3 regions of the Streptomyces azureus genome follow, and region 1 is predicted to be linked to each of the others. Evidence: riboswitches for the same ligand, from Rfam matches in the RefSeq annotation. Region 1 holds a riboswitch; each other region holds the start of a gene.
What was found. A riboswitch is a leader RNA that binds a small molecule or an ion and turns the genes downstream of it on or off. The one in region 1 is predicted to bind cyclic di-AMP.
Positions count from the first base shown of each region.

Region 1 (4,754 bases):
GAGGATGAGGTCGAGGGCCTCGCGGTTGGAGCCGAGGTTCGGGGCGAAGCCGCCCTCGTCGCCGAGGCCGGTGGCCAGGCCCTTCGACTTCAGGACCTTCTTCAGCGTGTGGTAGACCTCGGCGCCCCAGCGCAGGGCCTCGGAGAAGGACTCCGCGCCGATCGGGGCGATCATGAACTCCTGGATGTCCACGTTGGAGTCGGCGTGCGAGCCGCCGTTCAGGATGTTCATCATCGGCACCGGCAGCAGGTGCGCGTTCGGGCCGCCCAGGTAGCGGAACAGCGGCAGGTCGCTGGCCTCGGAGGCGGCGTGGGCGACGGCGAGCGAGACGCCGAGGATGGCGTTGGCGCCGAGGGAGCCCTTGTTGTCGGTGGCGTCCAGGTCGAACATCGCCTGGTCGATCAGGCGCTGCTCGGTGGCGTCGTAGCCGACCAGCTCCGGGCCGATCTGCTCGATGACCGCGAGGACGGCCTTCTCCACACCCTTGCCGAGGTAGCGGTTCGAGTCGCCGTCGCGCAGCTCGATGGCCTCGAAGGCGCCCGTGGAGGCGCCGGACGGGACGGCGGCACGACCGGTGCTGCCGTCGTCGAGGCCGACCTCGACCTCGACCGTGGGGTTGCCTCGGGAGTCCAGGATTTCCCGGGCTACGACGACGTCGATGGACGGCACGAGCATCTCCTTCTTGATGTGACGCGGGTACGCGGGCCGCTCGGGCCCTGCGTGGTGCGGGCCGCGGTGGCTCGCGACATGAGCCTAACCGGCTCCGCGCGATCGGCCACCGGGTCGCCCACCCCATGGACAGAACCGAGAGTAAATTGTTTCCGAACGGAACAAAGCCGGATCGCAAAGACCGGCAGAAAAAACCCCGCCCCGGTGCGCACGGGGGATGACGCACCGGGGCGGGGAGCCTGTGGGGACGGGGGCGGGCCGCTGCTTACTTCAGGTGCAGCTGCTGGCCCGGGTAGATGAGGTTGGCTTCCTGGACGATGTCCTTGTTCAGCTCGTACAGCTTCGCCCAGCCGCCCTCGACCTTGTGCTCGGTCGCGATCGAGCTGAGGGTGTCGCCCTTGACGACCTTGTACTCGCCGTCGCCCTTCTTGACCTTCTTGCCGGTCGGGGTGGTGACGGTCTTCTTCGCGGCCGGGCGCTCCTCGGAACGGGAGGCCGGCTGCTGCTCGGTCTGGCGGGTCTCGGTGCTCTGCGACGAGCTGTTCGAGGCGGAGTCGCCCGAGGAGGAGCCGCCGCTGTAGCCGGCGCTCGACAGGCCCTTGCCGCAGACCGGCCAGGCGCCCTTGCCCTGGCTCGCGAGGACCTTCTCGGCGATCTCGATCTGCTGGGCCTTGGTGGCCTGGTCGGCGGTGGAGGCGTACTTGGTGCCGCCGTAGCCGGACCAGGTGGAGGCGGAGAACTGCAGACCGCCGTAGTAGCCGTTGCCGGTGTTGATGGACCAGTTGCCGCCGGACTCGCACTGGGCGACGGCGTCCCACTCGGAGGCGGTGGCGGCGGAGGCGTTGCCGGCCGCCATCAGCGGGGCGGCGACGGCGGCGCCGGTGACACCGGCGATGGCGATGGCCCGAGTGGCCTTGGACGGACGGCGGTGCGTGCCCTTGCCGGAAAACAGCATGGAGAGATCCCCTCACCGACGCCTGCGAGGTGAGCTGTCGGGTTCGGGCCGGTTGAGTTGCCCGGCCGCGTCCCTCCCGGGACACGGCTTCACCCCAAGCCGGACCTGCCGTCGAGTTGCCTCAACCGCCGGGCCCGGCACTTACCTTGGGTCCCCCGCTCCTGCCTACGGCGCTTGACGCGACGACTGTTCCCGTGCGGCCGCTGGCAGGATTCGGCGTTGCGGCAGCCGGGGCTCGCGGTGACGAGCGATCACGACCGTAGACATGCGATCCGCGGAATTTCAAAGACGATCAGGGCTTCTGAGATCTATCTCTCACGGGGTCAATACGGGACATTCGGCGCGAACGGCGACGTGAACTCGCACGGTTTAGGGGTGACTTCCGCCGCCGTTTCCGTACTGCCCCACCGGCTACTCGTCGTCCGCTTCGACCCGTACCGTGAGCTTCTGACCGGGGCGGATGAGGTTCGGGTCGACGCCGACGGCCGCCTCGTTCCCGACGTAGAGCGCGCGCCATCCGCCGCCGAGGTCAAGGGAGTCGGCGATGGACCAGAGACTGTCGCCTGGACGGACGACGTAGGAGCCGTCCGTCGCCTCGCGCGAGGCGTCGTCGCCGCGCGAGGCGTCGTCGCCGCGCGAGGCGTCGTCGCCGCGCGAGGCGTGCCGCCCCGCGGACCCGGACGTACGGCCGTCCTCGGGCGCGGCGTCCTCGTCGGCACTGGGGCCGCGGTGGCGGCCGGAGCCGGTGTCGGTGAGAGCCGAAGAGTCGTCGTCCCGTGGCGACTTGTCAGGCTTGTCGCTCTCCGGATCAGCCGAGGGGGAGCTGTCGGGCTCCTGGTCCTGCGACTGGCCCCGCGTCGAGGAATCGGAAGAATCGGCCGACTTGTCGGACTTGGCGGTTTCGTCCTCCGAGGTCGACGGCGCGTCGGGGGACGGCGACGCGGACGGAGAGGAGGAAGGGGACGACTCGGTCGAGTCGAGCAATCCCGGCGAGTCCGCTGGGGCGGACGAGTCGGATGTGCCCGGCTTCGCGTCCTGCTGGAGACCCGAGAGCAGCCCGCAGGTGCGCCACGCGCCGACCCCCTGGTCGGCGAGGATTCTCTCGGCCACGGCTATCTGCTGGGAACGGCTGGCCAGGTCGGCGCTCGGGGCGTAGTCGAGGCCGCCGTGGTTCTCCCAGTCCTCCTGGGACAACTGGAGGCCGCCGAAGTATCCGTTGCCGGTGTTCTGGCTCCAGGCGCCGCCGGTCTCGCAGTCCGCGACCCGGTCCCAGGTCGTGCCGTCGGCCGCGCTGGCGCCGGAGGCTCCGAGGAGGGGGATCGCGATGGCGGAGCCGGTCACTCCGGCCGCGACGAGGAGAGCCGGAGCCTGGCGGGGGCGACGGTGCCGACCGTTCCCGGAGAGCATACGGAGACCTTTCGCGAGACAGCAGTGACCGGCGCGGCGCAGGGTCCCGGGCCGCGCTGATGGGTGAACGTATCGGCAGACGATCACTTGTCACAAGTTCATGCCACGCAGATCACGTGAAGATCACATTCCTGACGGCGTGTCACCTTGGGGTCGGCGTGAACTCCACGGGCAGGGTGCGCAGCCCGCGCATGATGAGGCCGCCGCGCCATCTCAGCTCGGCCGGATCCGCGGCGAGCCGCAGGTCCGGGAGGCGGGTGAGGAGCGTGGCGAGCGCGGTCTGGCCCTCCAGGCGGGCGAGCGGCGCGCCGAGGCAGTAGTGGATGCCGTGGCCGTAGCCGAGGTGCTGGTTGTCGCGACGGGCGAGGTCGAGCACGTCCGAATCGGCGAACCGCTCCGGATCCCGGTCCGCGGCGGCCAGGACGACGAGGACCGGGTCGCCGGCCGCGATCTGCTGCCCGCCGATGGTGAGCGGCTGCGTGGCGAACCGCCAGGTGGCGAGTTCGACGGGCCCGTCGTAGCGCAGGAGCTCCTCGACGCCGGTCTCCAGGAGGCCGGTCTCCCCGGCGGCGAGGGACGCCTGGAGTCGGGCGCGCTGCTCGGGGTGGGTGAGCAGGGCGTAGGTGCCGTTGCCGATCAGGTTCACGGTCGTTTCGAAGCCGGCGAACAGCAGGATGAAGGCCATGGCCGCGGCCTCGTTCTCGGTGAGGTGCTCACCGTGGTCGGAGGCGCGGATGAGCCCGGAGATGAGGTCCTCGCCGAGGGCGGGCTCGATGGGCAGCGCCTCCCGCTTGCGGTGGATGAGGTCGGCGAGATAGCCGCGCATCTTCTTCACGGACCGCGCCACGCCGCCCCTTGGCCCGCCCTGGTGACGGATCATCATCCCCGCCCAGTCACGGAAGTCGTCCTGGTCCTCGCGGGGGACGCCGAGCAGGTCGCAGATGGCGTAGATGGGGAGCGGGAAGGCGAACTCGTGAATGAGGTCGGCGGACCCCTTCTGCGCGAACCCGTCGATGAGCCCGTCCGTGAGCTCCTGCACCCGCGGCGCGAACTCGGCGACCCGGCGGGGCGTGAACGCCTTGGACACGAGCCGCCGCAGCCGGGTGTGGTCCGGCGGGTCGATGTTGAGCAGATGCGTCATCAGCTCGGCCTTGCGCTCACCGGGGATGCCGGTCTTGCCCTTGGCGTGCGCGGGTTCGTCGTGATGCGCGGGGTTCTTGGAGAGCCGGTGGTCGGCGAGCGTCTGCTTGGCATCGGCGTACCGCGTGACCAGCCAGGCCTCCACGCCGCTGGGCAGTTTGGTGCGGTGCACGGGGGCGTGCTGGCGGAGCCAGGCGTAGGCGGGATAGGGGTCAGTGGCGAACTCCCACGAAAACAGTTCGGGCACCCCGGGCACTTCACGTCGCATGCCACGACCCTACGCAGCCCCCGGGGCACCGCCGGCCGCCGCTGTCAGAGGTCATCGCTACTCTCACCGCGTCGAGATCGAGGAGGACCGGGTGCTCGAAGGCGTACTGATCGCGGAGAGCCTGCGGGTCGGGACCGAGCTGGCCGGTGTCCCGCTGCGCGTCACGAAGATCGCCAGGGTGGAAGTGGAGGGCCCGGCGGCCGGGCAGCCGCAGCGGTGGACGCTCCTGGACTTCAGCGGGCAGGAGGCCGACGCGGAGCCTCTGGCCGAGCGGCTGGCCGCGTGCCTGTCCCCGACCGGGGGCTGGTACGTCGA
Region 1 is NZ_DF968512.1:7,367-12,120, reverse strand. It holds gene eno (phosphopyruvate hydratase) at 1-669, opposite strand, end outside; gene AOQ53_RS37780 (LysM peptidoglycan-binding domain-containing protein) at 935-1,624, opposite strand; cyclic di-AMP (ydaO/yuaA leader) riboswitch at 1,629-1,807, opposite strand; gene AOQ53_RS37775 (LysM peptidoglycan-binding domain-containing protein) at 2,036-3,031, opposite strand; gene AOQ53_RS37770 (cytochrome P450 family protein) at 3,174-4,439, opposite strand; gene AOQ53_RS37765 (hypothetical protein) at 4,531-4,754, shown strand, end outside.

Region 2 (4,754 bases), on a different contig from region 1:
CCGCCCTGGACCGGCTGGCGAAGCTGGTCTCCGAGGGTCTCGAGGAACTGCCCGAGACCGTCTGAGTGTTCTTTCCCGCCTGATCGGGTGCACCCCGATCAGGGCACCCCGAAGGGCTCGTCCGAATTCACCGGGCGGGCCCTTCGCCATTTCCGGACGCGAGTCGTCGAATTCCCGTTCTCGGGCAGCAGAAATAATCCCCCGTGAATTACCTGCTCTTTGTATACGGCTCTCGTGTTAATGCCGCAGGCTCGCCGTGTTTACGGGATGTTGCGAGTTCCTCACACGCTCGGCCCGCTCCCCGGCGGAGCCGAAACGCAGCCGGTGTGCGCCCGTCGCGCGCTCGGCGTGCAGCGCCGTGACCGCCCGCGCGCGCTCGCTGTCACCGCGCGCCACCGCGTCCACGATCGCGCCGTGCTCGGTCCAGGACTCCACGGGACCGGCCGGCGCCTCGACGGTGTACATCCAGGCGATCTTGTGGCGGAGCTGGGTGAGCATCGAGGTCAGCGCGGGGCTGCCGGAGGCCTGCGCGAGCGTCTCGTGGAACCAGCCGCCCAGAGAGCGCAGGTCGTCGCTGTTGCCCCGGCGGGCGCGCTCCTGGCCGAGCCTGACCAGGCCGCGCAGGACCTTCAGATGGGCCTCGGTGCGGCGCTGGGCGGCGCGGGCGGCGCCCAGCGGCTCCAGCAGCGTCCGCATCTCCAGCAGGTCGGCGGCCTCCTGCTCGGTGGGTTCGGCGACGCACGCGCCCGCGTGCCGCCGAGTCACGACGAAGCCCTCGGCCTCCAGGGTGCGCAGGGCCTCCCGGACGGGGACGCGCGAGACACCGTAGCGGCGGGCGAGGAGTTCCTCGGTCAGCCGGCCGCCGCGCTCGTAGACACCCGCGACGATGTCGTCCCGGATGGCCGTGCACACCGAGTGCGCGGGAATACGCATGACCGACCTCCGTTTAATCCCCGTGAAACGTCGACGAGTGACGCGTGTTCCGTGACTCTATTGCAATGAGCCGGAATTTCCGACGGCGGACCGGAATCCATGGATATTTTTTGGACAGCCGCGCGTCACAAACGCCGAAAGCCCCGGCTCGGGGAGCCGGGGCCTCGGGATGCGGAGTGGTGCGCCGTCAGAGGTTCACGCCGTGCGAGCGGAGGTAGGCGACGGGATCGATGTCGGAGCCGTACTCGGGGCTCGTGCGGGCCTCGAAGTGCAGGTGCGGACCGGTGACGTTGCCGGTCGCGCCGGACAGGCCGATCTGCTGGCCGGGGGTGACCTTCTGGCCCACCGAGACGCTGATGGACGACAGGTGGCCGTACTGGGTGTACGTGCCGTCGTTCATCTTGATCACGATCTGGTTGCCGTAGGACCCGCCCCAGCCCGCCTCGACGACCTCTCCCATGCCGACCGCGTGGACGGCGGTGCCGCTGGCGGCGTGGAAGTCGACACCGGTGTGGCTGCCGGAGGACCACAGGCCGCTGCTGGTCTGGTAGCCGGTGGAGACGTACGAGCCGGAGATCGGGGACACGAAGGCATTGAGGCGCTTGCGCTCGGCCTCGCGGGCGGCGCGCTCCTTGGCCTCACGGGCCTTCTCGGCTGCCGCCTTGGCCTCCTTGGCCGCCTCGGCGGCCCGCTCGCGGGCGGCCTCCTCGGCCTTCTTCTTGGCGGCGGCCGCCTCGGCGGCCTGCCTCTGGGCGGCGGCCTGGGCGTCGATCTGCTCGGCCACGGTGTCGCCCATGGTGACGACGGGGGTGAGACCGGTCTGCTCGACGGCGGGCTCGGTGGCGAAGGCCGGGGCGGCCACGGTGCCGATGACGCCGGTGGTGGCGAGGGCCGCGACGCCCGCCGCGCGGGCCGTGCCGCGCTGCATACGGCTGGGACGACGATGCTTCCCGGTGGCGCGGGTGAACGCCATGGAGTGGCTGGTCCTTTCCTTCCTTCTCGCCTACCGGGTTAGCTGACGGGTTCGGAGCAGGAAGGTCTCCTACGGACCCCCTCGCGGCTCGCGCGGGCGTCCGATTCACCCCAGGGACTGAGTTGGGTCCCCGGCTCCCCTGGCTCGCGCCGTACGGGGACTCGGCGATGACTGTCCGGTGCCGCGGGTGCGGCGCACTGCCTGACGAACAGCCCGGACGAACCTAAGCGGGGCCACTTTCAATTCCCAAACGGATCCCGGTTTTTGTAGCGCATCCCACAGGGCAGACAGGCAACCTCCGCACCAATTCGGGCATAAAGGAGCCCTGGTGCCTTAGAAGACAACCAGGGCCCCTGCGCGAGTGCTCCTACTCGGTGGCGACGACCGAGACTTCGCCGATGCCCAGGGCCTCGACGGGGCCCTTGATCTGCGCCGCGTCGCCGACGAGGACGGTCACCAGACGGTCCACCGGGAAGGCGCTGACGGCCGCCGCGGTGGCCTCCACGGTGCCGGTCGCGGCGAGCTGCCGGTACAGCGTGGCCTGGTAGTCGTCGGGCAGGTGCTGCTCGACCTGGTCGGCCAGCGTGCTCGCGACGGCAGCCGCCGTCTCGTACTTCAGCGGCGCCACGCCGACCAGGTTCTGCACGGCGACGTCCCGCTCGGCGTCGGTCAGCCCCTCGGCGGCGAGGGTGCGCAGCACCGTCCAGAGGTCCTGGAGGGCGGGGCCGGTGTTGGGCGTGTCCACGGAGCCGCTGATGGCGAGCATCGCGGCACCGGTCCCGTCCGGGGCGGACCTGAGGACCTGGCCGAAGGCCCGCACCCCGTAGGTGTAGCCCTTCTCCTCGCGCAGCACGCGGTCCAGGCGGGAGGTGAGGGTGCCGCCCAGGCAGTACGTGCCGAGCACCTGCGCGGGCCACACGCGGTCGTGCCGGTCCGGGCCGATCCGGCCGATCAGCAGCTGTGTCTGGACGGCGCCGGGGCGGTCCACGATGACGACCCGGCCCGTGTCGTCGGCGGTCACCGGCGGTACCGGGCGCGGCTCGGCCCCGGAGCCGGTCCAGGCGCCCAGCGTGTCGCCGAGCAGGGCGTCGAGGTCGATGCCGGTGAGGTCGCCGACGACCACGGCGGTGGCCGTGGCGGGCCTGACGTGCCTCTCGTAGAAGGCGCGTACGGCCCCGGAGTCGATCGCGGCGACCGTCTCCTCGGTGCCCTGGCGGGGCCGCGACATGCGCGAGCCCGCCGGGAACAGCTCCTTGGAGAGCTCCTTGGCGGCACGGCGGCCGGGGTTGGCCAGCTCGTGCGGGATCTCGTCGAGGCGGTTGCGGACCAGCCGCTCGACCTCGCTGTCGGCGAACGCGGGCGCCCGGAGGGCGTCGGCGATCAGGCCGAGCCCCTTGGCGAGCCGGGAGGCCGGCACCTCCAGGCTGAGCCGGACGCCGGGGTGGTCGGCGTGTGCGTCGAGGGTGGCGCCGGCGCGCTCCAGCTCGGCGGCGAACTCCTCGGCGGAGTGCTTGTCGGTGCCCTCGGAGAAGGCCCGGGCCATGATCGTGGCCACGCCGTCGAGGCCGGCCTGCTCGGCGTCCAGGGGTGCGTCCAGCAGCACCTCCACGGCGACGACCTGCTGGCCGGGGCGGTGGCAGCGCAGGACCGTCAGGCCGTTGCCGAGCGTGCCGCGCTCAGGAGCCGGGAACGCCCAGGGCTTCGGCTCGCCCCCCTGCGGCTGGGGGTGGAAATCCATCGTGGCGAGCTCGGTCACTTCGCCGCCTCCTCGTTCTTGTCGGTGGCTTCCACGGTCGCCGCGGACTCCGGGTCTTCGGTGCCGTCCGCGCTCTCGGCCTCCGGGTCGGCCGGGGCGATCGGCTCGTAGACGAGCACCGCGCGGTTGTCGGGCCGCAGACGGGCCTTTGCGACCTCCTGGACCTCCTCGGCCGTCACCTCCAGCACGCGCCGCACGGCGGTCAGGGCGAGCTGCGGGTCGCCGAACAGGACGGCGTACCGGCACAGCTCGTCGGCGCGGCCGGCGACCGTGCCGAGCCGGTCCAGCCACTCGCGCTCCAACTGGGCCTGGGCGCGCTCCATCTCCTCGGCCGTGGGACCCTCCTCGGCGAACCGGGCGAGCTCCTCGTCGATGGCGGACTCGATGACCGGGACCTCCACGTCACCCGACGTCTTCACGTCCAGCCACCCCAGGGAGGGTGCCCCGGCGAGCCGCAGCAGGCCGAAGCCGGCCGCCACGGCCGTACGGTCCCGCCGTACGAGGCGGTTGTACAGGCGGGAGGACTCGCCGCCGCCGAGGACGGTGAGGGCCAGGTCGGCCGCGTCGCACGCGCGCGTGCCGTCGTGCGGCAGCCGGTAGGCGGCCATCAGGGCGCGCGCCGGGACCTCCTCCTCGACGACCTCGCGCAGCTGCTCGCCGATGATCTCCGGCAGCGTGCCGTCCCGGGGCGCGGGCTTGCCGTCGTGGCCGGGGATGGAGCCGAAGTACTTCTCGATCCAGGCCAGGGTCTGCTCCGGGTCGATGTCGCCGACCACGGAGAGCACGGCGTTGTTCGGCGCGTAGTAGGTGCGGAAGAACGCGCGCGCGTCCTCCAGGGTGGCCGCGTCCAGGTCGGCCATCGAGCCGATCGGGGTGTGGTGGTAGGGGTGGCCCTCCGGGTAGGCGAGGGCGGTCAGCTTCTCGAAGGCAGTGCCGTAGGGGACGTTGTCGTAGCGCTGCCGACGCTCGTTCTTGACGACGTCCCGCTGGTTCTCCATCGACTCGTCGTCGAGCGCGGCCAGCAGGGAGCCCATGCGGTCGGCCTCCAGCCAGAGGGCGAGCTCCAGCTGGTGGGCGGGCATGGTCTCGAAG
Region 2 is NZ_DF968254.1:46,770-51,523, reverse strand. It holds gene AOQ53_RS14335 (HPr family phosphocarrier protein) at 1-65, shown strand, start outside; gene AOQ53_RS14330 (GntR family transcriptional regulator) at 238-933, opposite strand; gene AOQ53_RS14325 (M23 family metallopeptidase) at 1,121-1,906, opposite strand; cyclic di-AMP (ydaO/yuaA leader) riboswitch at 1,920-2,083, opposite strand; gene AOQ53_RS14320 (M16 family metallopeptidase) at 2,274-3,662, opposite strand; gene AOQ53_RS14315 (M16 family metallopeptidase) at 3,659-4,754, opposite strand, start outside.
Region 2: linked by a shared signal. The riboswitch ahead of AOQ53_RS14325 (M23 family metallopeptidase) and the one ahead of AOQ53_RS37780 (LysM peptidoglycan-binding domain-containing protein) in region 1 are both predicted to bind cyclic di-AMP.

Region 3 (4,754 bases), on a different contig from region 1:
CACGTCCAGGTAGTGCTCGACGGGGTCGCGGCCGTCCTGAGGGCCGGCCGTCTCCAGGATCTGCCCGGTCACCAGCCGCTCGAACGCCTCGGCCTGCACCCGCACCGCCTCCGGTCCGAGGTCGGCCAGGATGTGCGAGGCGCGGGCGAAGAGGAAGTCGCCGGTGAGGACCGCGACGGAGTTGCCCCAGCGGGCGTTCGCGCTCGCCACCCCGCGGCGCACGGCGGCCTCGTCCATCACGTCGTCGTGGTACAGCGTGGCGAGGTGGGTCAGCTCCACGACGACGGCCGACGGCACGATCCCGGGCGCGTACCGGTCGCCGAACTGGGCGGAGAGCATCACGAGCAGCGGACGGAACCGCTTGCCGCCGGCCCGGACCAGGTGCTGGGCGGCCTCCGTGATGAAGGGCACCTCACTCTTGGTGGCCTCGAGCAAGCCTTCCTCGACAGCCGCCATTCCGGCCTGGACATCGGCTTCCAGAGCCTGGTCCCGCACGCTCAGCCCGAACGGCCCGACGTCGGTCACGAGGGGTCTCCTGTCTGCTGGTGTCTGCCGGTGATTACGCGGTTTGTCGATAGGTCGCTGCCATCACTCGAGTCAGCGTATCCGGTCACGTTTCGATCACCGCCAGCGCCCATGGTTACAGGCCGGGTGGTATCCGATCACGACCGCAATATTTTCGATCAGCTCATAAGAGCAGACATTTATCCACTTTCCATGAAGTAGTGGACTATGCACGATTTGCCGTTTTAGATAAGCAAATTCCCCTTGGTGCCCATTGCCCCACGGACTTGTGATCAGTGAGTTGAATCACGTTATCCCCTGCGACGCCCCACTCCGGCACCGGCCCGTACGTCCTTCCGTCGGACGCCAGTTGAGCCTTGGCTCCCGCAAAGGATCAAGCGGCTCATATACCCCCGCCCAAGGTCGACCGGCACGATGTGTGACTCAGGTGCTTGTTCCCGACATGTGCTCTCGCATACGTTCCGGGCCTGTCCGGCGGACGCCGAATCCTGCCACCGCCCGGACTCCCCACACGAACCCACTCACTCACGCATGGCAGGAGCGGGGGACCCAGGTAAGTCGCCGGTCCGCGCAGCGGAACGGCTCGGGGTGAAGCCGCCCACGGCACACAGCGCCGTGGGCGGCCGGGCACCTCCCGGCCCGAACCCGACAGCTCACCTCGCAGGCGTCGGAGAGGAATATCGCCATGCCCCGAGGCAAGCACCGTCGCCCCAGAAGCAACCAGCTCACCCGTCGTGTCGTGGCCGTCGGCACCGGCGGAGCGGCACTCACCCTGCCGCTGCTCGGCGCGACGCAGGCCAGCGCCGCCCAGCCGAGCCAGAGCGCACCCGCCGCCGCACGGTCCGTGCCGCAGGCGGCCCAGCCCGCCAAGTCCCTCACGTACACCGTGACCAAGGGCGACACGCTCTACCGCATCGCGGACAAGTACGACGTGTCGGGCGGCTGGAAGCAGCTCTACAAGGACAACCGCGCCGTCGTCGGCGACGACCCGAAGCTGATCCACCCGGGTCTGAAGCTGAAGGTGAAGACGGCCAAGACCGACGCCGCGAAGAAGACGGCGACCAAGTCCTCCGCCCCCGCCAAGCCGGCCGCGAAGCCCGCCGGTGGCGTCGCCGAGGCCACCCAGGCCTCCGCGAAGACCTACGCCAACAACCTGGACGGCTGGATCCGCGAGGCGCTGGACATCATGGCGCAGAAGGGGATTCCGGGCTCGTACGACGGCATCTACCGCAACATCATGCGTGAGTCGTCCGGCAACCCTCAGGCGATCAACAACTGGGACTCGAACGCTGCCAAGGGCACCCCGTCCAAGGGTCTGCTCCAGACCATCGACCCGACCTTCCAGGCCTACCACGTGGACGGCACGTCGTGGGACCCGTACGACCCGGTCGCCAACATCACCGCGGCCTGCAACTACGCGGCCGCCCGCTACGGCTCGATCGACAACGTCAACGGCCCGTACTGAGCCGTCCCGCCCAGCAGTCGCTCGAGGACGACGGCGATGCCGTCGTCCTCGTTCGACAGGGTGACCTCGTCGGCCACGGCCTTGAGTTCGGGATGGGCGTTGGCCATGGCGACGCCGTGGGCGGCCCAGTCGAACATCGGGATGTCGTTGGGCATGTCGCCGAAGGCGACGGTGTCCGCCGGCCGCAGCCCCAGGTGCTCGGCGGCCAGCGCCAGGCCCGTCGCCTTGGTGACGCCGCACGGCTGGAGCTCGACCGTGCCGGGCCCCGACATCGTCACCGTCGCGAGTGGACCGACCACTGAGCGGGCCGTCGCCGCCAACTCGTCGTCCGTCAGGTACGGGTGGCGCAGCAGCACCTTGCTGATGGGCTCGCCCCACAGCTCGTCGCGCCGGTCGACCCGTACCGCGGGCAGGGTCGGGTGCGGCATGAGATAGCCCGGCTCGATGAGCGTGAGCCCGTCGACCCCGTCCTGGTCGACCGCGGCGTACACCTGCCCCACCTCGGCCTCGATCTTGCCGAGGGCGGTCTCGGCCAGTTCCCGGTCCAGGGTGACGGACCACAGCAGCCGGTCCGCGCCCGCGTCGTACACCTGCGCGCCCTGCCCGCACACCGCGAGCCCCGTACAGCCGAGGTCGTCCAGGAGCGGCCGCACTCTCGGCGCTGGCCGGCCCGTCACCACGAGGTGCTGGGCACCGGCGTCCGCCACCCGCGCGAGCGCGGCGAGGGACCGGTCGGACAGGGTGTCGTCGCCGCGCAGCAGCGTCCCGTCCAGGTCGGTGGCGATGAGTGAATATGCGATGGGTGCGGCCATGATCAGAGAATACGGACAGCGCGCCCCTTCGTTTCATCGCGCGTCGGACGCCGATTGCCCGGTTGAAGGCCTCTGCACCAGTTGGCAACAACATGGTCCGCTACCTACCGTCGGGGCCGTCTCGGGCGGTACCTTCCAAGTGTCCAGGGGGGACTTGATCGGGGGGTCAGGTTGAGCAGTGGGCGCATACGTGTGGCTCGGCCCGGGGAGCTCGGCGAGGGGGAGAAGGAGCGCTGGCGCGCGCTGCGCGCTGCGTCGGAGGCACCGCGCAACCCCTTCATGGAACCGGAGTTCACCGATGCCGTCGGTCTGGTGAGGCCGCGGGCGCGGGTCGCGGTGGTGTACGAGGGGCTGGAGCCGGTCGGCTACCTGCCCCATGAGCGGGGCCCGTTGGGGCAGGGCCGGGCGATCGGGCTCGGCGTCTCGGACGCGCAGGGCGCGATCCTGCGGCCCGGCCTGGACCTGGACACGGGTGAACTGCTGCGGGCCTGCGCGCTGTCGAGCTTCGCCTTCGACAACCTGGAGGCCGGGCAGCGGCTGTTCGTCCGGTACGCGGCCGAGGAGCACGCCACCTACGTCATCGACGTGGAGAAGGGCTACGAGACGTACGAGTCGGTGCTGCGCGCCCAGTCGCCGAAGTTCCTGAAGACCACCCTGGCCAAGGAGCGCAGGCTGGGCCGGCAGGTCGGCGAGCTGCGGTTCGTCTTCGACGAGCGGGACCCGGCCGCGCTGCGCACGCTCATGGGGTGGAAGTCGGCGCAGTACCGCAGGACGGGCCGCCGGGACCGGTTCGCCCGGGAGTGGATCACCCGGCTCGTGGGGCGGCTGGCCCAGACCCGGGCGCCGGAGTGCCGCGGCACTCTGTCCGTGCTGTACGCCGGGCAGCGGCCGCTGGCCGCGCACTTCGGGCTGCGCTCGGCCTCGGTCCTGGCCTGCTGGTTCCCGGCCTACGACCCGGAGTTCGCGAAGTACTCACCGGGTCTGGTGCTGCACCTGCGCATGGCCGAGGCGGCGGCCGCCGAGGGCATCGGCATGCTCGATCTGGGGCGGGGCGCGGCCGAGTACAAGGACGCGCTGAAGACGGGCGAACTGCCCGTGTACGAAGGCGCGGTGACGCGTCCGGGGGCGGGCGCGGCGCTGCACTGGCTGAGCCGCGAGCCGGCGCGCCGCGCGCACAGCTTCGTCCGCGGCAGGCCACGGCTCGCGTCGCTGGCCGCGCGGACCCTGAAGGGCGCGGCTCGGCTGCGCCGTACCTGACGACGAGGGGGGAGGGCGCATGGCCCGTTCGGCACGCGCGCAGGAGGAGATACGCCGGTTCCTGGACATCGGGGCGGTGCAGGTCGCCGAGCTTGACCTCGACGGCGACGAGGCGGTGCTCAGACCGGGCCCGGGGAGTCCGCCGGTGACGCACGGTGAGGTGTTCGTCCTGGTCAGGCAGGGCGGGCGGCCCGTGGGGACGCTGCTCGCGCGAGTGCCGGAGGGGGCGGACGCGAGGTCCGTGCTCGTGGCGCGGGCGCGGGCGGAGTGTGCGCCGGCGCAGGTCGGTGCCCCCGCGGAAGCTCGCGGGCCTGGGGAAGCCAGTGAGGCCGGGGAATCTCATGGCCCCGGGGAAGTCGGCGGGACCCGGGAAGCTCATGGGCCCGGGGCAGCCGGCGAGTCCGGGAAGCCGCCGTACACGAGTGTCGTCATCGCGACCCGGGAGCGTGCCGGGCAGCTGGCCCGGGCGCTGGACTCGCTGCTGGCGCAGGACCATCCGCGGTTCGAGATCGTCGTCGTGGACAACGCTCCCGTGACGAGCGAGACGCGGGAGCTGGTCGAGCGGAAGTACGCCGAGCGCGTGCGGTACGTCTGCGAGCCGGTGCCCGGACTCGCGGTCGCGCACAACACAGGGCTCGCGGCCGTGCGGGGCGAGGTGGTCGCCTTCACGGACGACGACGTGGTCGCCGATCCGC
Region 3 is NZ_DF968533.1:178,438-183,191, reverse strand. It holds gene AOQ53_RS38770 (polyprenyl synthetase family protein) at 1-525, opposite strand, end outside; cyclic di-AMP (ydaO/yuaA leader) riboswitch at 1,034-1,207, shown strand; gene AOQ53_RS38765 (transglycosylase SLT domain-containing protein) at 1,211-1,990, shown strand; gene AOQ53_RS38760 (Cof-type HAD-IIB family hydrolase) at 1,954-2,802, opposite strand; gene AOQ53_RS38755 (GNAT family N-acetyltransferase) at 2,995-4,059, shown strand; gene AOQ53_RS38750 (glycosyltransferase) at 4,079-4,754, shown strand, end outside.
Region 3: linked by a shared signal. The riboswitch ahead of AOQ53_RS38765 (transglycosylase SLT domain-containing protein) and the one ahead of AOQ53_RS37780 (LysM peptidoglycan-binding domain-containing protein) in region 1 are both predicted to bind cyclic di-AMP.